DNA from 3 places in the Actinoallomurus sp. CA-142502 genome. Region 1 is predicted to be linked to each of the others. Evidence: riboswitches for the same ligand, from Rfam matches in the RefSeq annotation. Region 1 holds a riboswitch; each other region holds the start of a gene.

What was found. A riboswitch is a leader RNA that binds a small molecule or an ion and turns the genes downstream of it on or off. The one in region 1 is predicted to bind ZMP and ZTP.
Region 2: it holds a riboswitch for ZMP and ZTP, as region 1 does, so the genes downstream of both, glyA (serine hydroxymethyltransferase) here and ACQEV1_RS18730 (bifunctional 5,10-methylenetetrahydrofolate dehydrogenase/5,10-methenyltetrahydrofolate cyclohydrolase) in region 1, are expected to answer to the same signal.
Region 3: it holds a riboswitch for ZMP and ZTP, as region 1 does, so the genes downstream of both, ACQEV1_RS33830 (phosphoribosylaminoimidazolecarboxamide formyltransferase) here and ACQEV1_RS18730 (bifunctional 5,10-methylenetetrahydrofolate dehydrogenase/5,10-methenyltetrahydrofolate cyclohydrolase) in region 1, are expected to answer to the same signal.

What each region holds. Positions count from the first base shown of each region.
Region 1 is NZ_JBNJMY010000001.1:3,858,579-3,865,066, forward strand. It holds gene qcrC (cytochrome bc1 complex diheme cytochrome c subunit) at 1-205, shown strand, start outside; gene qcrA (cytochrome bc1 complex Rieske iron-sulfur subunit) at 198-1,259, shown strand; gene qcrB (cytochrome bc1 complex cytochrome b subunit) at 1,351-3,042, shown strand; ZMP/ZTP riboswitch at 3,135-3,219, shown strand; gene ACQEV1_RS18730 (bifunctional 5,10-methylenetetrahydrofolate dehydrogenase/5,10-methenyltetrahydrofolate cyclohydrolase) at 3,243-4,100, shown strand; gene ACQEV1_RS18735 (Lrp/AsnC family transcriptional regulator) at 4,123-4,410, opposite strand; gene ACQEV1_RS18740 (rhomboid family intramembrane serine protease) at 4,468-5,214, opposite strand; gene ACQEV1_RS18745 (DEDD exonuclease domain-containing protein) at 5,223-6,488, opposite strand, start outside.
Region 2 is NZ_JBNJMY010000001.1:5,212,474-5,218,961, reverse strand. It holds gene ACQEV1_RS24850 (class I SAM-dependent methyltransferase) at 1-196, opposite strand, end outside; gene ACQEV1_RS24845 ((2Fe-2S)-binding protein) at 253-939, shown strand; gene ACQEV1_RS24840 (ATP-dependent Clp protease proteolytic subunit) at 962-1,588, opposite strand; gene ACQEV1_RS24835 (carboxymuconolactone decarboxylase family protein) at 1,709-2,296, shown strand; gene glyA (serine hydroxymethyltransferase) at 2,606-3,871, opposite strand; ZMP/ZTP riboswitch at 3,892-3,974, opposite strand; gene ACQEV1_RS24825 (DUF5655 domain-containing protein) at 3,993-4,409, opposite strand; gene ACQEV1_RS24820 (RNA polymerase-binding protein RbpA) at 4,535-4,906, opposite strand; gene secG (preprotein translocase subunit SecG) at 4,989-5,231, opposite strand; gene tpiA (triose-phosphate isomerase) at 5,361-6,167, opposite strand; gene ACQEV1_RS24805 (phosphoglycerate kinase) at 6,170-6,488, opposite strand, start outside.
Region 3 is NZ_JBNJMY010000001.1:7,173,967-7,180,454, forward strand. It holds gene ACQEV1_RS33810 (DUF6351 family protein) at 1-7, shown strand, start outside; gene ACQEV1_RS33815 (DUF6194 family protein) at 1-483, opposite strand, end outside; gene ACQEV1_RS33820 (TetR/AcrR family transcriptional regulator) at 556-1,215, opposite strand; gene ACQEV1_RS33825 (amidohydrolase family protein) at 1,320-2,303, shown strand; gene ACQEV1_RS33830 (phosphoribosylaminoimidazolecarboxamide formyltransferase) at 2,343-3,491, opposite strand; ZMP/ZTP riboswitch at 3,523-3,607, opposite strand; gene ACQEV1_RS33835 (acetate--CoA ligase family protein) at 3,618-5,738, opposite strand; gene ACQEV1_RS33840 (acyl-CoA dehydrogenase family protein) at 5,735-6,488, opposite strand, start outside.

The DNA.
Region 1 (6,488 bases):
CACGACCATCACGCCGGCGCAGAAGCGCGCGATCATCGCGTACGTCACGCAGACCCGCAGTGAAGTGAACCCGGGTGGCAACGGCCTGGGCCGTGTCGGCCCGGTGGCCGAGGGCCTCGCCGGCTGGCTGGTCGGGATCGGTCTGATGGTCGTCGCAGCCGCGTGGCTCACCGCCAGGAAGCCCAAGAAGAAGCACAATGACTGACAACAACGAGACCAGCGGCGCGACCCCGGAAGAGGAGAGTCGCGTACCCAAGCGTGTGATCGGCACCCCGTCGCCGGCCGGCACTCAGGAGCTGCTTCCCGAGGAGAAGGCCAAGGAGGGCGGCAACGCCTACGTGCTCGACGAGACGAAGGCACGCAAGGCCGAGCGCGTCGCGGCCGCCTTCTTCACGCTCAGCTTCCTGGCCGGCATCGCGTTCATCGTGTTCTACGCCGTCTGGCCGGGCCACGTGGGCAACATCGACCGGGCCGCCCGGTCGAACTACACCCTCGGCACCGCGCTGACGGTCGTCTTCCTCGGGCTCGCGGTCGGGATGACCATCTGGGTGCGTCACCTGGTGACCACCAAGGAGATCGTCCAGGAGCGGCACGCGCTGTCCTCGACGCCGGAGGACCGCCAGGTCTTCAACCAGTACTTCCAGGAGGGCACCGACGAGAGCGGCCTGCTCAAGCGCCGGCTGCTGCGCCGCACGCTGCTGCTCGCCGCCGCGCCGCTCGGCCTGCTCCCGCTCATCCTGCTGCGCGACCTCGGCCCGCTGCCGGAGAAGAAGCTGCGCCACACGGCCTGGAAGCAGGGCACCCGCCTCGTCGTCGACGGCACCGGGCAGCCGCTGAAGGCGGCCGACTTCAACTCTCCGGGCGGCATCATCACGGTCGTCCCGGAGGGCTCCGAGGACAACCTCAATGAGATCGCGACGAGCACGGTCCTGCTGCTGAACCTCCCGGAGGACCAGCTCAAGGTCAAGAAGGGCCGGGAGAACTGGAACGTGGGCGGCATCGTCGCCTACTCCAAGATCTGCACGCACGTGGGCTGCCCGGCGGCCCTGTACGAGCAGACCACGCACCACATCCTGTGCCCGTGCCACCAGTCGACCTTCGACGCGCTTGACAGCGCCAAGGTCATCTTCGGCCCGGCGGCCCGTCCGCTTCCGCAGTTGCCCATCGGCGTCGACTCCGAGGGTTACCTCATCGCCGCGAGTGACTTCCACGAGCCGGTCGGCCCGAGCTTCTGGGAACGCGGGAGGCCGAAGGTATGAACGACATGACCCTCACCCCTGCACGCATCCGATGCGACGGCTCGCGGCACGCACCGATCGGTGAACCGCGCGGCGAGCGAGGAGCGGCGAAATGAGCACGACGACACCTCCCAAGGCCATCGACGGCGCGATTGGTTTCGCCGACGAACGCTTCGCCACCGCCGGGTTCCTCCGCGGCAAGATGAAGAAGGTCTTCCCCGACCACTGGTCGTTCATGCTGGGCGAGATCGCGCTGTACTCGTTCATCATCCTGCTGCTCAGCGGCACCTTCCTCACGCTGTGGTTCAAACCGAGCATGTCCGAGGTCGTGTACCACGGCAGCTACACGAAGCTCAACGGCGTCAGCATGAGCGAGGCGTACAGCTCGACGCTGCACATCAGCTTCGACGTCCGCGGTGGCCTGCTCATGCGCCAGATCCACCACTGGTCGGCGATCCTGTTCCTCGGGTCGATCATGGCGCACATGCTCCGGGTCTTCTTCACCGGCGCCTACCGCAAGCCGCGTGAGATCAACTGGCTCATCGGCATCACGATGTTCACCGTGGCCATCCTCGAGGGCCTGTTCGGTTACTCACTGCCGGACGACCTGCTGTCCGGCACGGGTCTGCGCATCACCCAGGGCGTGCTGCAGTCGATCCCGATCGTCGGCAGCTACCTGTACTTCTTCGCCTTCGGGGGCGAGTTCCCCGGCCAGGACTTCATCCCACGGCTCTACACCGTGCACGTGCTCCTCATCCCGGGCATCCTGCTGGCGCTGGTCGCGGCGCACTTCATGATCCTGTGGTTCCAGGGGCACACGCAGTTCCCGGGTAAGAACCGGGAGGAGAAGTCCGTGATGGGCAAGCCGTTCTACCCGGTGTTCCTCATCAAGACCACCGCGTTCTTCGTCTTCACCTTCATGGTCGTCGCCCTCCTGGGGACGTTCGCTCAGATCAACCCGATCTGGCTGTTCGGTCCGTACACCCCGGACTCCATCACGGCCGGTTCACAGCCCGACTTCTACATGGGCTTCCTCGAGGGCGCGCTGCGCATCATGCCCAACTGGGAGACGAACCTCTGGGGCCACACGGTCTCCTGGAACGTCCTGGTGCCGGCGCTCGTGCCACTGGGCCTGATCATGACGGGGGCCGCCGTCTGGCCGTTCGTCGAGCAGTGGGCGACCGGCGACCGGCGCATCCACCACATCGCCGACCGGCCGCGTAACGCGCCGTTCCGCACCGCGGTCGGCATGGCCGCCGTCGCCTTCTACGGGCTGCTGTGGCTGGCGGGAGGCAACGACGTCCTGGCCGACAAGTTCCACATCTCGCTGTACCAGACGACGTGGTTCTTCCGCTTCGCGGTCTTCATCGGCCCGGTCATCGCCTACATCGTGACCAAGCGCATCTGCCTGGGCCTGCAGCGCAAGGACGCGGCGGAGTACGGCCACGGCGTCGAGTCCGGCATCATCAAGATGCTGCCGAGCGGCGAGTTCATCGAGGTCCACGAGCCGGTCAAGGACGACGCCGAGGCGGTCCTCGCGAGCAAGCCGGCGGCGCCGGCGCTCATCGCGGGGCAGGAGGAGGACGAGAACGGCATCCCGTCGCCGGCCTCCCGCGGTCCGCTCGGCCGGGCCCGCCGGGCGCTGAACGGCGCCTTCGCGGCCGACGACATCCCGATCGGCAACGGTCACGCGGCCGGTCACGGCCCTGGTGAGCCCGGTGCGCCGGGCGACGACGACGGTGACGCCGTCGTCAAGCACCCGGAGACCGAGGGCGGCGAACACCGCGAGCTCAGCCGCGGCTGACCCGTACGTCCCGAAGGCCCGTCACCGCATCGCGGTGGCGGGCCTTCGGCCGTGAGCGGGCCGCTCGGGGGCGGGAACGGCTACGCTTGTGCCCTGCGGGCCGTGACTGGCGCTGAAGGTGGAGTCACCACCGGGGAGCGGCCCGGACACCGAGTGCCGTGCGCCTGGGCCGATCCACCGTGACACCCAGGAGCGACCCGATGTCCACGACGCACAGCGCCCGTCTCATGGACGGCACCGCCCTCGCCCGTCGCATCACCGAGCGCACCACCGCACGCGCGGCGGCGGTCACCCGGCGGCGCGGCACGGCCCCGTGCCTGGTCACCGTGCTGGTCGGCGATGACCCCGCCTCCGTGACCTACGTCCGGATGAAGCGCGCCCGGTGCGAGTCGGTGGGCATCACCTCCCGCCACGTTCCGCTGCCGGCCGCCACGACGACGGCAGAGCTGGTCGCCACGATCACCGCTCTGTCGGAGGACCCGGGCGTGGACGGCATCCTCCTGCAGCATCCGGCCGGGCCGCACATCGACGAGCGGGCCGCGTTCGAGGCGATCGACCCGGCCAAGGACGTCGACGGCGTCACCATGCGGTCCTTCGCCGCGATGAGCTTCGGCCTGCCGGGCTTCGTGTCCTGCACGCCCGGCGGGATCATGCGGCTGCTGGAGGAGTACGAGGTCGACCTCGCGGGCCGGCACGCGGTCGTCGTCGGCCGGAGCGCCATCCTGGGCCGGCCGGCCGGGATGCTGCTGCTCGGCCGCGACGCGACGGTCACGTACTGCCATTCCCGTACCGCCGACGTGGGGGCGCTCGTGCGGGAGGCGGACGTCGTCGTGGCGGCCGTGGGACGGCCGAGGTTCGTCCGGGGCGAGGACGTCAAGCCCGGCGCGGTCGTCATCGACGCCGGCTACAACGCGGGCAACGTCGGCGACGTCGACTTCGAGACGGCGAGGACCCGCGCGAGCCTCATCACCCCGGTGCCCGGCGGCGTCGGCCCGATGACCATCGCCGTCCTGCTCGAACAGACCGTCGAGGCGGCGGAGCGAAGCCTGCCCGCCTGACCGACCGTCGAGCGGCAGGGGCTCAGTCGGCGTCGGGGAGGCCGAGCGCGAAGGCGGCCTCCAGGTCGTGCTGGGAGTAGGTGCGGAAGGCGATGTGGGTCTCGGTGTGCGTGACCCCGGCGACCTTGTTGAGGCGGCCCGGGATGACGTCGGCGATCTGCTCGTACTGGCGGACCCGCACGAGCGCGACCAGGTCGAACTCGCCCGTCACCGAGTAGACCTCGCTGACCCCTTCGAGCCCGGCGATGGTCTCGGCGACCTCGGGGATGCGCGAGACGTCGGCCTTGATGAGCACGATGGCGGTGATCAAGAGGTCCTCCTGCGATAGGTCGAGCCGGCCGTGGCGGAAAGCCTAGTAGAGCGGTTTTCACCGCCAGCTGAGGGCCGCCGACTTGCGGGCGAAGCCGCCTCGTCGTACGAGCAGGCCGCAGATCATCCCCGCGACGAACCCGTAGATGTGCGCGACATAGGCGGTCTGGCTCTGGTCGCCGAGGCTGAACCACTGGAACACGAAGAACTGCACCAGCAGGGTCCAGGAGGGCAGCCGGAACGGCAGAAACGACAGGACCAGCGCGATCGTCTTCGAGCGCGGGTAGAGCACCAGGTGGGAGCCGAGCACGCCGGCGATCGCCCCCGAGGCCCCCACCAGCGGCGTCATCGAGCCGGGGTAGGTCACGGCGAAGCCGTACGCCGCGATGTAGCCCACGAGCAGGTAGAAGAGGAGGAACCGCAGGCGGCCCAGCCGGTCTTCGGTGGCGGCGCCGAAGATGAACAGGTAGACCATGTTGCCGAGGATGTGCGTGACGCCGCCGTGCAGGAACATCGACGACAGCGCGGACAGCCATGGGCGCTTGTGGTACGGCGCGGGGTGGCAGGCGGAGGCGACCTCGTCCGGCACCGGCGCCTGCCGGTCGTCGATCATCTCCTTGGGGATCGCGCCGTACTTGAGCAGGAACGTCGTCTGCTCGCAGTTGCGCTGGAGACGGCTCTCGCCGCCGTGGCCGATCGAGGCGATCGGCGAGAGGAGGAAGACGACGACGTTGACCGCGATGAGGAGATAGGTGACCAGCGGCGCGCGCCGTGTCGGCTGGTTGTCGTACAGCGGCAGCGCCACTCCCACTCCTAACGCGTCGGCCGTCCGGCCCGGTCAACCATACGGGAATCGGTGTCGCGATACGCGTCGTCGATCCAGCGCCGCACGCTCTCGGCGCCGTGGGCCGGGCAGCTCCACGTGCCGTCCACCTCGACCAGGCGTACGCCGGGGGAGTCGAGCCAGCGCAGGACGCACTCCATCTCCTCCGCGGAGGCCCGCGGCGCGGCGCCCGGACCGGGCCGTACGGTCTCGGCCGTGGCGACGAGCGCCTCGACGTAGGGCATCGGATGGGCGTAGGGCGGGACGGTGCCCGCGGCGGCGAGCCGGCCGTGCCGTACGACGTGCAGCTCCCAGCCGCCGTCGAAGGCGGGCCGGGCGGCGACGAGCTGGGCGATGCCGGCGAGGGAGGACAGCCGCTGGCAGCGCGCCGCCCCCCGGACGAAGGCGGCCAGCCGGTCGCGGAGGGCGGCGGCCTCCTCGTAGCGGAGCTGCTCGGCGAGCCGGTCGATGCGGGCGCGCGCCGCGGTCACCACCGGGCGGACGTCGCCGGTGAGGATCGCGCGGGCGTGGGCGGCGTGCTCGGCGTACGCCTCGGGGCTCTGCCGTCCCTCACAGGGAGCCCCGCACCGGCCGAGCTCGCCGAGCACGCACGTGCCGGCCCGGCCCTCGGAGATCACCCGCACGGTCAGCCGTTGCGTGCACTGGCGCAGCGGCACGGCGTCGTGCACGGCCGCGCGGGCCTCCTCGGCGACGCGCGTGCTGCCGAACGGGCCCAGGTAGACGCTGTCGTCGTCGCGCACCTCGCGGACGATGGACAGCCGGGGGAACGGCTCGGAGGTCAGCTTGAGCCACACGGCGCGCTCGGGATGGCGCGAGCGGCGGTTGTAGCGCGGCTTGTGCGCGGCGATCAGGCGCAGCTCGCGCACCTCGGCCTCCAGCGCGCTGGCGCAGACGATGGTGCGCACCCGCTCGGCGATGCCGATCATCTCGCGGATGCCCCGGCGCGTCTCGGAGGCGGTGAAGTAGGAGCGGACGCGCGTGCGCAACCGGCCGCTCTTGCCGACGTAGAGCGGCTCGCCGCGCGCGTCCTCGAAGATGTAGACGCCCGGCGAGGCCGGCACCGCGTCGGCGAGGTGGCGCTTGCGCCGCTGCTCCGGCGTCGGGGCCCGGGAGAAGCTCATCAGCTCCTCCAGCGACTCCACGCCGAACGCGCCGGCGCGCTCGAACAGCCCGTGCAGCACGTCGACCGTCGCCTTGGCGTCGGCGAGGGCCCGGTGGCACGGCTCGGTGGCCGT
Region 2 (6,488 bases), 1.4 Mb from region 1:
ACATCGCCGGGCTCAGGTCCAGCGCGGTGGCCGCGACGCCTCGGCGGGCGAACTCCCGCGCGTGTTCGGCCGGCCCGGCGGCCAGCTCCAGCACCGTACGGACCGGGCCCGCCCAGGCGAGCAGGGCGTCCACCTCGGCGCTCACGTCGCGGAAGGAACAGGCCAGCTCGTACGCCCGGGGGTGGTCATAGATCACGGCTCAATCGTCCCAGAGTTGACCGGCCGGGCCGTACCCGGCAGGCTCGGGCGGTGATGAAGGACCGGCCAGACCCCACGGCGGCGCTCGCCGACGTGGCACGGATCGGCCCGTTCTTCTCGGTCGACACCGACCCCGGCATCGCGGGCCATCCGCTCTGGCGGCCGTTCACCGAGCTGGCGGGGCGGGCCCTGCCGGATCAGATCGCCGCCGTCCGTGCGCGGCTGGGCACCGGTGAGGAGCGCGTCGCGGCCTCACTGCTGTTCCAGGGGATCGCGGGCCGGCTGTGGTCGCCGGTGCTGGCGGCGGCCGTGGAGCACGGCGTGCTCCCCGACCTGGACCCGGCCCGTACGTACTGGCGCGCGGCCTCGCCGGGGCCGGTGCTGCTGGCGGCGCCGGAGCCGCCGGGGCTGGTCGCTGACGCCTCCGCCGTGCACCGCGTCGTGGTGGACCGTCATCTGCGCCCGCTGGTGAGCGCGCTCCGCGAGGTGACTCCGGTCGCCGAGGGCCTGCTGTGGGGCAACGCCGCCTCGGCGCTGGCCGGAGCGCTCACCGTCCTGGCGGGAGCGCGCCCCGGAAGCACCGCACCTGCCGACCGGCTGGTACGGGAGTTGCTGGAGGTACCGCCCCTGCGCGGCACGGGCGAGCTCGGGCCGCGGGGCTTCCAGCGGCGCAGCTGCTGCCTGTACTACCGCGTACCCGGCGGTGGCCTCTGCGGCGACTGCGCCTTACGAGAGCCGTGACCGGCGCCGCCCCGACCGGCGATCACGGGCGGTCGCCGGCGATCGCGTGGATGAGGCCGTACTCCCGCGCCTGCTCGGCGGTGAACATGCGACCCTCGCGCGCGTCCTCGCGGACCTCGTCCACCTCGCGGCCGGTGACCTCGGCGAGCCGGAGGTAGAACGCGTCCACCTTCCGCCGGTGCTCCTCCTCGCGGATGGCCACGTCGGAGGCGGCACCGCCGGCCTCGGTGCGCGGCTCGGTCAGCAGGAGGGTCGCGTGCGGGGTCATCTCGCGGCTCCGCCCGGCCGCCAGGATCAGCAGCGCCGGCCCGCCCGCCTGGCCGATCACCACGACGTTCACCGCGCAGGACAGGACGCCCATCGTGTCGGCCACCGCGAACGCCGCCTCGAGGTCGGCGTCCGGGGCGCGCAGGTGCAGGGCGATCGGCTCGTCGCCACTCCCGTCCAGCATGATCAACCGTGCGGACAGGTCGGTGGCGAGGTCGCCGTCGATCCGGCCGTTCGCCAGCACGATGCGCCGGTCGTACAGCAGGTCGGCGGCGCTCGGCCCGGCGTACGCACCCCGCTGGGGCAGGTCCCGGGGATCGCCCTGGGGCTCCCGCCGCGACGGCTCCCATGGGAACTCGGGCGGAAACGACGGCATCGTCATGGTGACCATCCCTCTCATCCGGCCGGCAGGTTCCGCCCTCGACGATAGTCCGGCTCCCGGCCCCCATGCCCCCTCGCCGTACCCGGATCGGCCGCGCCGCGCCGCGATACGGTGCTGTCCGTGATCGACGAGCCGCGTCTCCCCTCCCTGCATCCCGACGATCTGAACGACGAGCAGCGTGACGTCTACGAGGCGATCGTCGGCGGTCCCCGCCCGGCGAACGTGTTCTCCTTCGTCGATGAGGAGGGCCGGTTGCTCGGCCCGTTCAACGCGATGCTCTACAGCCCGGCCGTCGGCGATCCGCTGCAGGAGCTGGGCGCCGCGCTGCGGTTCCGGACGAGCTTCACCGCCCGCGAGCGAGAGATCGCGACGCTCGTCGTCGCGGCACAGTCCCGCTCGGAGTACGAGTGGTACGCGCACGAGCGCGCCGGCCGCCGGGCGGGGCTGACCGAGGACGAGCTGACCGCCCTGCGAACCGGCGGCGACCCGGTCCTGGCCGACGCGCGGGAGCGGATCGTTCACGAGACGGCCCGCGCGCTCGCCGCCGACGGTGACCTGTCCGCCCCGATGTACGCCGAGGCGACGGCGTCCCTGGGCCGTACCGCCGTGGTGGAGCTTGTCACCCTCGTCGGCTACTACTCCGCGCTCGCGTTGCAGCTGCGCGTGTTCCGTGTCGGCGTCCCGGACGGCGAGGCGCCGTCCTTCTGAGCCCCCGCCCGGCACGCAGGAAGCTCGAGACGATCGCGACGGTGTCGTCGGGACGCTCGAAGTGCGGCATGTACCCTACGCCGTCGAGCAGGCGCAGGTCGGCTCGGGGAGAACACGGCGCGACGAGCGTGACCGGGACGGTCGACGCCGAGCGCGTCCAGCAGGTCGATGGGCGCCCCGCGCGGCATGCTCTCCGGTACCGCGTCCTACGACCACCACGCGGTCACCTCGATCGTCCGCCGGGTCCTGAACGCCGGCCGATGGCCGCGCGGCGCGGACGGCGGACCCGTCCGCGCCGCGGCCCACGCGTCAGCGGACGGGCGCCCAGCCGGGCATCGGGAAGCCCTTCAGCAGGTTCTGGATCTCCCCCGCGATCGCGTCGAGCGCGGGTCCGTCCTCGGCCGACGCGACCGCGCGGTCGATCCACTCGGCGACGGAGGCCATGTGCTCCTCGGTGAGGCCGCGGGTCGTGACCGCCGCCGTGCCGAGGCGGATCCCCGACGGGCTCCACGGCTTGCGCGGATCGAAGGGCACCGTGTTGAAGTTGAGCTCGATTCCGGCCAGGTCGAGCGCCTTGGCCGCCGGTTTGCCGGCGATGTCCTTGTTCGTCAGGTCGACCAGGATCAGGTGGTTGTCGGTGCCGCCGGACACGAGGTCGAAGCCCCGGTCCGTCAGCGCGGCCGCGAGGGCCTTGGCGTTCGCGACGACCTGCTGGGCGTAGGTGCGGAACTCCGGCCGGGCGGCCTCGTTCAGCGCCACGGCGATCGCCGCGGTCGTGTGGTTGTGCGGGCCGCCCTGCAGCCCGGGGAAGATCGCCTTGTCGATCGCGGTGGCGTGCTCCTCGGTGGTCAGGATCATCGCGCCGCGCGGGCCGCGCAGGGTCTTGTGGGTCGTCGTGGTGATCACGTCGGCGTGCCCGGCCGGGGACGGGTGCGCTCCCCCGGCGACCAGACCCGCGATGTGCGCGATGTCGGCGACGAGGACGGCGCCGGTCTCCCGGGCGATCTCGGCGAACGCGGGGAAGTCGATCGTGCGCGGGATCGCGGTGCCGCCACAGAAGATGACCTTCGGGCGCTCCTTGCGCGCGAGGTCGCGTACCTGGTCCATGTCGACCCGCCCGGTCGTGCGGCCGACACCGTAGTGGACCGGGCGCAGCCACTTGCCGGTGATCGACACCGGCGACCCGTGCGTCAGGTGACCGCCGTGGGCGAGCTCCAGCGACAGGAAGGTGTCACCCGGCTCCATGAACGCCAGGTGCACGGCGAGGTTGGCGGGCGAGCCGGAGTACGGCTGGACGTTGGCGTGCGGGACGCCGAAGAGCGTACGGGCGCGTTCGCCGGCCAGTTCCTCGATCGGGTCGACGACCTGCTGGCCCTCGTAGTAGCGCTTGCCCGGATAGCCCTCGGAGTACTTGTTGGTCAGGACCGAGCCGGTGGCCTCCAGCACGGCGGGTGAGACGTAGTTCTCCGACGCGATGAGCCGGACCTTGTCGTGCTGACGCGTGGCCTCGGCCTCGATGAGCTCGGCGACCGCGGGGTCGGCGTCGGTGAGATGCGACAGCGGCGGTTGGTGCATGGGGATCCTCCCTTGGCAGGAGAGGACACCCAGGCGCGCGGTGCCGTACTCTTCGCTCCCCGGTGGTGAACTCCACCTCGATGCGCCAGTCGCGAGGCCACCCATGGTAGCCGCACGCGGATCAGTCGGTGGCCGCGTCGAAGGACTCGGTGAGCCAGGCGCACACCTGCTCGTCCACGTCGGCGGGGTCGATCAGCTTGATGACGTGCATCGTACGGTCACCGGAGACGAGCAGACGGCGCGCGATGCGTGCGTGCTCGACCGGGCGGGGCAGGAACAGCCAGAGGTTCAGCGACCGCGCTTTGGGCCGCACCTCGGCGAGCTTGCGGTCGCTCTTCAGGAACACCCCGACGCCGACCGCGTCGGCGTGGAAGGGGCCCAGCGTGGCCAGGTGGCCGACCAGCCGGTCGTAGATCTCCCGGTAGGTGTCCGGCCAGGGGGCGAAGCACTCCTCGACCGTGCAGCCGGGCACGCACACGTGCGACTGCCGGGCGCGCCCGAACTCACGGTCGCACCGCGGGCAGGTCCACCGGCCCATGGCCACCTCCGTGACGGCGACGGCCCGGCGTACGCCGAGGCGTGCGCCGGGCCGGTCGCGGACGTGCCTGTCCCGCTCGGACTTGTCCCGAAGCTCCCGTCCGTGACGGGGCTTCGAGTCAGGCCCTAGTTGCGGGCGCGCTCCATGGCCGCCTGGATGGCGGCGCGCTCGTTGCGGAGCTTGGTGAGGGCCTCTTCGAGAATGGCCTCACCGTCGGCGTCGCTGCGCCGCTCCTTGACGTACGCGAGGTGCGTCTTGTACGGCTCGTTGCGCGGGGGCGCAGGGGGGTTCTGGGGGTCCTTGCCGGCGGGGAAACCGCAGCGAGGGCAGTCCCACTGGTCCGGTACGGCGACGTCGGTCGCGAAGCTCGGCCGGGATTCGTGCCGGTTCGCGCAGTAGAACGTCACCCACACCCGGGGTGCCGCCTCACCGCGCTCGGCCTCTCCCATCGGGCCGGCGCCGACGCGGCTGCCCCGAATGGCGTTGCCACTACCCACGGAGTACTCCTCGTTATTCCTGCCGTCGCGACGAGGACGCGACGGCCGTCAACACTGCCTGGCCGGTATGCCTGTGCGCGGATCAGCCGTGGTGGCCGTGTGCGAACAACAGGCCCAGGGCGATGATCGACAGAAACCAGATGATGCCCGTGCCGATCGTGAGCCGGTCGAGGTTGCGCTCGACCACGGACGACCCGCCCAGCGAGGAGCTGATACCGCCGCCGAACAGATCCGACAGGCCACCGCCCTTGCCCTTGTGGAGGAGGACGAGCAACACCATCAGCGCGCTCGTGATGATGAGGACGATGGAAGTTCCGATGATCACAGCAGTTCAGCGCTTTCGTGATTCACCCCGCCGGGCGCGGGGAATAGTCGCGTATTCAGGTCATCCGTTCCGAGGGTACGTCACTACCCCCGCCTGTCTCAGCAGAAACGCTCAGTCCGGCGACGGAGATCAGACGAGCCGCTCACGGAACCGGCAGATCTTGATGAACTCTCCGGCATCGAGGCTGGCGCCCCCGACGAGGGCCCCGTCGATGTCGGCCTGGGCCATGATGCCGCCGATGTTGTCACCCTTGACGGAGCCGCCGTAGAGGACACGCACCTGATCGGCGAGATCTCCACTGTACAGCTCGGCGAGGCGTGTGCGGATCGCGCCGCACACCTCCTGCGCGTCGTCGGGGGTGGCGACCTCACCGGTGCCGATCGCCCAGACCGGCTCGTAGGCGATGACGATCTGCCGGGCCTGCTCCGCCGGCACCTTCTCCAGGGCGCCGTCGAGCTGGCCGAGCGTGTGCGACAGGTGCTCGCCCGCCTGGCGGATCTCCAGGCCCTCGCCCACGCACAGGATCGGCGTCAGCTCGTGCTTGAACGCCGCCTTCACCTTCGCGTTGACGAGCGCGTCGTCCTCGTGGTGGTACTCACGGCGCTCGGAGTGCCCGGCGAGCACGTAGGTGCAGCCGAGCTTGGCGAGCATCGCGGCCGACACCTCGCCGGTGTAGGCGCCCTTCTCGTGTGCCGAGACGTCCTGGGCGCCGTACTTCAGCACCAGCCGGTCGGCGTCCACCAGCGTCTGCACGCTGCGGATGTCGGTGAACGGCGGGAGCACCACGACGTCGGCCGCTTCGTAGTCGGCCTCCTTGAGGCCGAACGCCAGCTTCTGGACGTGCGCGATCGCCTCGAGGTGGTTGAGGTTCATCTTCCAGTTGCCGGCGATGAGGGGCTTGCGGCCCCCCTCGCCGGCGGCACTCTTCGGCGCCACGGTCAGTCCTCCAGAGCGGCAAGGCCGGGCAGCGACTTACCCTCGAGGTACTCGAGGCTCGCGCCGCCGCCGGTCGAGATGTGCGAGAACCCGTCTTCGGGCAGACCCAGCTTGCGTACGGCCGCCGCCGAGTCACCGCCGCCGACGACGGTGAACGCGTCGGAGGCGATCAGGGCCTCGGCCACCGCACGGGTGCCGCCGGAGAAGGCGTCGAACTCGAACACGCCCATCGGGCCGTTCCAGAACACGGTCGCCGCGTCGGCGAGCTTGCTCGCGAACAGCTCACGGGTGCGCGGCCCGATGTCGAGGCCCTCGCGGTCG
Region 3 (6,488 bases), 3.3 Mb from region 1:
CCGCTGAGACCCGGTCCCCCGTGCGGTGCGGCGTTGATACGCGCGCACCGCACGGGCGTGGGCATCAGTGAGGAGTTTCCGCGCCTGCTCCGCGGTCCGCTCCCCGGGGTTGAGGATGGCGACCCACGACTGGGCCGCGTACACCGGATGCGGCATCAGTGTGTCCACGGCGGTGTGATCGACGTCCACCGACCGTGCCGGGTGGCCGAACAGCTCCTCGAACGCGGTGCGGCCGACGGCGATGTTGAGGCGGAAGACGCCGGGGCGGTTCAGGTCCGAGGCGGTGTCGAAGCCGTCGTAGTCCTTGGTGACGATCGTGGCGAAGGGCATCCGGCGGTCGGGGGGCGTGTCGCCGTCGGGGTCGTGGAAGAAGAACGTGTCGCCCCAGGCGATCTCCGGCGCTCCGGTCTCCTCACCGGCGGTCTCGGCGACGACACCGGGCAGAGCCGTCACGAACGCGATGATCTCTTGCTGTGATTCCATACATTCGAGCGTCTCATTGAAACTCCCTGTGAGACTTACGTCGAAAATCCCCAGGAAAACCGCGCCAGACCCTCAATACCGAGACGCGCCGGCGGCCAGGCCCCCGAGGACCAGTTCCAGTTTGGCCGACAGCGCGGGGCCGAGTTCGAACGGTGCCGGCCGGCCGGTGACCTGTGGCAGGGCCCAGCGACTGACGGTGTCGGCGTAGCAGGATGAGAGCACCTCGGCGACCGTGTGGGCCGGTGCCGTCGTGCTGAACTCCGCCCGGTCCTGACCCAGCTGCACGACCGCCCGGAGCGACTCGAAGGTCGGGAACGGCTCGCCGGCGTCACCGATCTCCGTCATCCGGCCCTGAACCAGCACGATCGTCAACGGGACATCGGACTCGCTGAGCCGGCCGAGCACGGCGAACTGCCGCCGGAGCAGCTCCGCCGCGGGCACCGGGGGGCCGTCCCCCTCCGCGGCCGCGTCCGGCAGGGCGGCGGCGAGCCGCTCACCCCGCTCGGCTCGCCAGGCCGCCAGGATCGCCTGCTTGGCGGGGAAGTGGTTGAACAGGGTTCGGCGGGCGATGTCCGCTCGGCCCGCGATGTCGTCCATCGTCGTGTGGGCGTACCCGCGCGCGGAGAACAGCTCCAGCGCGGCCTCCAGGATGCGGCGCCTGGTGCGCTCACGCTGCCGGGCCCTGCGGTCCGCGGCCGGGGGCGCCTGAATATCGCCGGCGACGTTGTCCATCTCCCTCATCATCCCAGGTGATGCCGACCATCGCGGCACAGACTGCACCCTAGTGCAGCATTGCACTAAGGTGCAGTTATCTCCGACGAGGGAAAGGAGTCGCGGTGTCGGCTCACAGCTCGGTCATCGACTTCCACGCGCACTTCGTGCCTGACTTCTACCGGGACGCCGCCGTGAAAGCCGGGTACGGGAACCCGGACGGCATGGCGGGCTTCCCGCACTGGAGCGTGGACGAGGCGCTGGCCATGATGGACCGGTGCGGGGTCGCCGTGGCGGTGGCCTCGGTGTCATCGCCCGGAGTCCATTTCGGCGACGACGCCGCGGCGCGGCACCTGGCCCGCAGCGTCAACGAGTTCAGCGCGACCGTGAGGGACGAGCACCCGGACCGGTTCGCCTTCCTGGCCTCCCTGCCGCTGCCGGACGTCGAGGGCGCACTGGCCGAGATCGACCACGCCTACGACGTGTTGCACGCCGACGGCGTCACGCTGAAGACGAACGCCCGCGGACTGTACCTCGGGGATCCGGCGATGGAGCCGGTTCTGGACGCCCTCGACCAGCGGCGCGCGCTCGTCGTCCTCCACCCGACGTCGCCGCCCGGCTGGGAGGCGGTCTCGCGGGGCTGGGGGCGGCCGATGATCGAGTTCCCGTTCGACACCACGCGGGCCGTCGCCGACCTCCTCCTGCGCGGCGGGCTCATCCGCCATCCGGGCATCCGGATGGTGGTTCCGCACGGCGGCGGTGCCCTCGCGGCGTTCGCCGACCGCATCGACGAGTTCACGCGCATCTTCGCCGTCGCCGACGGCCCCGACGTGGCCGGCCAGCTCCGGAACCTGTACTACGACCTCGCCGGTTTCCCGGTCCCACGGCAACTGCCGTCGCTGCTGGCGATGACCGATCCCTCTCACCTGCTGTACGGAACGGACTGGCCGTGGACGCCCGAGCCGGTCATCGCCGCCGCCACCTCCGGGATCCAGGCGAGCCCGCTCCTCGACCAGGACCAGGTCACCGCGATGATGACGACGAACGGTCTCCCCCTGCTCGACCGATTCGGCGCCGATGAGAGCGCGTCGTCGGATCCCGCGGCATAAGACGTCCGCTCCGTACCACGATGAGGCCGTCCGCCCGGTTCAGTGGTGGAAGAGCCGGAGCCCGGTCCGTACGAGCGCGATCCCGTGCTCGCGGCAGGCGTCGGCGACCTCGCCGGAGCGGATCGAGCCGCCCGGCTCGGCGATGTACGCCACGCCGTGGCGCCGGGCGTGGTCGACGTTGTCGCGGAAGGGCAGCGCGCCGTCGGAGGCGAACGCCACGCCGGTCAGCCGGCGCGCCCACTCCTCGCGGTCGGCCGCGGTGAGGGCGGCGACCGGCCCGGCCAGCGCCTCGGTCAGCCGTCGTTCCTCGTCGGGGGTCAGGCCGCCCTCGGCGTACCGGATCCGCCAGTTGAGGCGGTCCTGCGCCCGGGTTCCCGGCGCGAAGGCCAGGCCTCGCACCGCCGGATGCCTCCGTAGCCACCAGAGGTCGGTCTTGCGCCCGGCCAGGCGGGTGCAGTCGACGCGCGACTGCTGCCCCGCGCCGACCCCGAGAGTCATGCCGTCGCGCACGTAGCAGACCGCGTTGGACTGGGTGTACCGGAGCACCACGAGCCCGAGCAGGAGGTCCCGCACGGCCGTCTCGGGCTGCGCCGCGTCGCCGGCCGGGTCGAGCAGGTCGCGGGAGATCGGTGCCTCGTCGCGGTCCTGCGTCAGTTGGACGCCGAAGACCTCCCTGGTCTCCCGGGACGGCGGGACGAACGCCTCGTCGGCCTCGAAGACGACGAAGCGGCCCTTCTTCTTGCGGCTCAGGGCGGCCACGGTGCCGGGAGCGTAGCCGGGTGCCACGATGCCGTCGCTGAACACCGGGCCCAGCGCGTCGGCGAGTTCGGCGTCGACCGGGTGCGACACCGCCACGAAGTCGCCGTAGGAGGATCGGGGGTCGGCGTCCCGGGCCCGCAGGTAGGCACTGGTGAGCTCCCCGGGGCGGTCGAGCCCGTACGGCTCCGCGGCGACCGCGTCGAGCGGCCCGGACACGGCCGCCCCGGCCGGCGAGACGTGCTTGAAGGACGCGGCCGCCGGGCGGCCGAGCACCCGGCTCGCCTCCCGGACGAGCTGCCACCCGGACAGCGCGTCGAGCAGGTTGATGTAGGAGGGGGTGCCGTTCAGCGGCCGGAGCGGCGTGCCGCCGTCCCCTGCCGGTACCGCCCGCGCCTCCTGGTGCGGGTTGATCCCGTAACGAAGCTCCACGCCGTGGCCTCCTCAGCGGTCGATGTCGCTGATGGAGCGCCCAGGCGGTCGGTGCCCGCATCCGTGTCCGGCCGCTCCCCGGTGGTGATCCACCTTCGCCAGTCACGGCCGCCGCCAGCGTACCGGTCACGTGCGCCAGGTCACCAGGGCGTCCAGTGCCTCGATGTGGGAGCCGCGGACGAGCAGCGGGTTGATCTCCAGCGACTCCAGGTCGTCGCCCAGCGCGCCGGCGAGGTCCGCGACGCGGGTGATGACCTCGGCGAGTGCGTCCAGGTCGGCCGGTTCGGTGCCCCGCGCGCCCGTCAGGAGCTTCGCGCCGCGCAGCTCGCCGAGCGCGCGGCGGACCTCGGCCGCGTCCACCGGCAGCAGGCGCAGCACCGAGTCCTTCAACACCTCCACCCACACGCCGCCGAGCCCGACCGCCAGCACGAGGCCCCAGGCGGGGTCGCGCACGACGCCGGCCAGCAGTTCGACGCCGCCCTCGCGCTGCGGCTGGACGAGCGTGCCCAAGCCGGTCGCGCCGACGGCCGCGAGGATCTCCCGGTGCGCGCGCCGCACGTCGTCGGCGGAGCCGAGCCCGAGGCGTACGCCGCCGACGTCGCTCTTGTGGCCCAGACCCTCCGCGGCGGCCTTGAGCACGACCGGGTAGCCGAACCGCTCGGCGGCGGCCACGGCCGTCTCCTCGTCCGGCGCGAGTTCGGACGGCACCACGGGCACGCCCGCCTCCGCCAGGAGCGCGGAGGCCCGGTGCTCGGCCCACACACCGGTCCGCTCGCCGCGCATCACGGGAGGCGGCGTCGTGGCGCGCGGGCGCACGGCGGCCCGCTCGCGTACGGCCGACCAGCGGACCGCGGCGCCGATGGCCGACATGCCGTGCTCGATGCCGCCGACGACGTGCGGGTACCCGGTGCGCTCCTGGATCGTACGGGCGAAGGAGCCGACGTCGGTCAGCACGTTGCCGACGATGACGACCGGGCGCGGCGACTCCTCGATGATCCGCGTGCTCTTCTCGTACAGGCGGAACACCGGCTCCGGGTCCGGCGGCTCACCGCGCGGCAGGTCGGACAGGAGCATGACGACGTCGATGCCCGGATCCTCGGCGACGATCCGCAGCGCGCGGGAGAGCAGGGTGCGGTCGACCACGACGTACCCGGTCACGTCGAGCGGGTTCGCCGGGCGGCCGAAGTCCGGCATGATCTCGGTCAGCCGGGCGACGGTCTCCTCCGCGAACGCGGGCAGTGCCAGCCCCTCGTCCTCGGCGCGGTCGGCGATGATCTCCGAGGCGCCGCCCGAGGGCGTGACGACGCCGAGCCGGGGCCCCGGCAGCGGCCCGGACGACGCGAGCAGCCCGGCCGTGATGATCAGGTCCTCCAGCGAGCGGACGCGTATGACGCCGAGCTGCCGGAACGCCGCGTCGATGACGGCGTCGTCGCCGACGAGCGCGCCGGTGTGCGCCTGTGCCGTACGGGAGGCGAGCCCGCTACGGCCGATCTTGAGCGCGACGATCGGCTTGCCCGCCGCCAGCGCGCGGCGCGCCACCCGGGCGAACTCCTCCGGCCGGCGGATCGACTCGAGGAAGAGCGCGATGACGCGGGTCGCCGGGTCGTCCACGAGGTGGTCGATGACGTCGGTGACCGAGACCACGGCCTCGTTGCCCATGGAGGTGAGCAGGCTGAGGCCGATGCCGCGGGCCTGACTGAAGGCGAGCACGGAGCTGGCCAGCGCGCCGCTCTGCAATACGACGCCGACCGAGCCGCGCAGCAGCGGCGGCGGGATCGGCAGGCCGTACGGGGTGATGCCGGCCTCGGAGCGAGCGCGACCATCAGAGGTGTTGATGTAGCCGTTGCCGTTCGGCCCGAGCACCGTGAGGTTGTTCGCCCGGCAGAGGGCGGTGAGCTCCTCCTCGCGCTTGCGCCCCTCCGCCCCGGTCTCGCCGAAGCCCGCGGTGAGCACGACGTAGTGGCGGATGCCGAGCCGCGCCCCTTCCTTGAGCACGTCGAGCACGACCGGAGTCGGCACCATGACGTAGACGAGGTCGACGCGTTCGGGCAGGTCGCTCAGGCTGCGGTACGCCCGTTCGCCGTGCACGACCTCGGTACGCGGGTTGACGAGGTAGACGGGACCGGGGAAGCCGTGCCGCCGCAGGTTGGCGAAGGTCGCCACCGACCAGCCCGACTTGTCGGTGGCGCCCACCATGGCGATCGAGCCGGGCGCGAACAGACCTCGTACGCCCTCGCCGGCCGTCATTCGCCGATGCCGCCGAGGCGAACGTGCCCCTTCAGGAGGTTGCGCGCGATCGTCCGGCGCTGGATCTCGTCGGTGCCCTCGTAGATGCGCAGCAGCCGCAGCTCGCGGTACCAGCGTTCGATCGGCAGCTCCTTGGTGTACCCCATGCCGCCGTGGATCTGCAGGACGCGGTCGACGACCTTGTTGGCCATCTCCGCGCCGTTGAGCTTGGCGATCGAGGAGGCGTGCCGGGCGTCGAGGCCGTTCTGGACGCGCCAGGCGGCGTACAGCGTGAGCCACTTGGTGGCCTCGATCTCCACCTGCGAGTCGGCGATCTGCCACTGGATGGCCTGGTACTCCCCGATCAGGTGGCCCATCGACTTGCGCATGCCGGCGTAGTCGATCGCCATCTGCAGGAGGCGCTCGGCCGACCCGATGGCCCGCGCCGGGATCATGAAGCGGCCGTTCCTGATCCACTGCATGGCCAGTTCGAAGCCCTTGCCCACCTCGCCGAGCACGTTGTCGTGCGGCACGCGTACGTCGTCGAAGACCAGGGAGGCCGGACCCCACTCGCCCATCGTCGCGATCGGCTCGGACTTCCAGCCCATGTCACGGTCGACGAGGAAGCAGGTGACACCCGCGTCGGGGACGACCGCGAAGACCATGACGAAGTCGGCCTCGTTGCCGTTCGTGATGAAGGTCTTCTCGCCGTTGATGACCCAGTCGCCGCTCGCGTCCTTGACCGCGCGGGTGGTGATGTTGCGGGCGTCG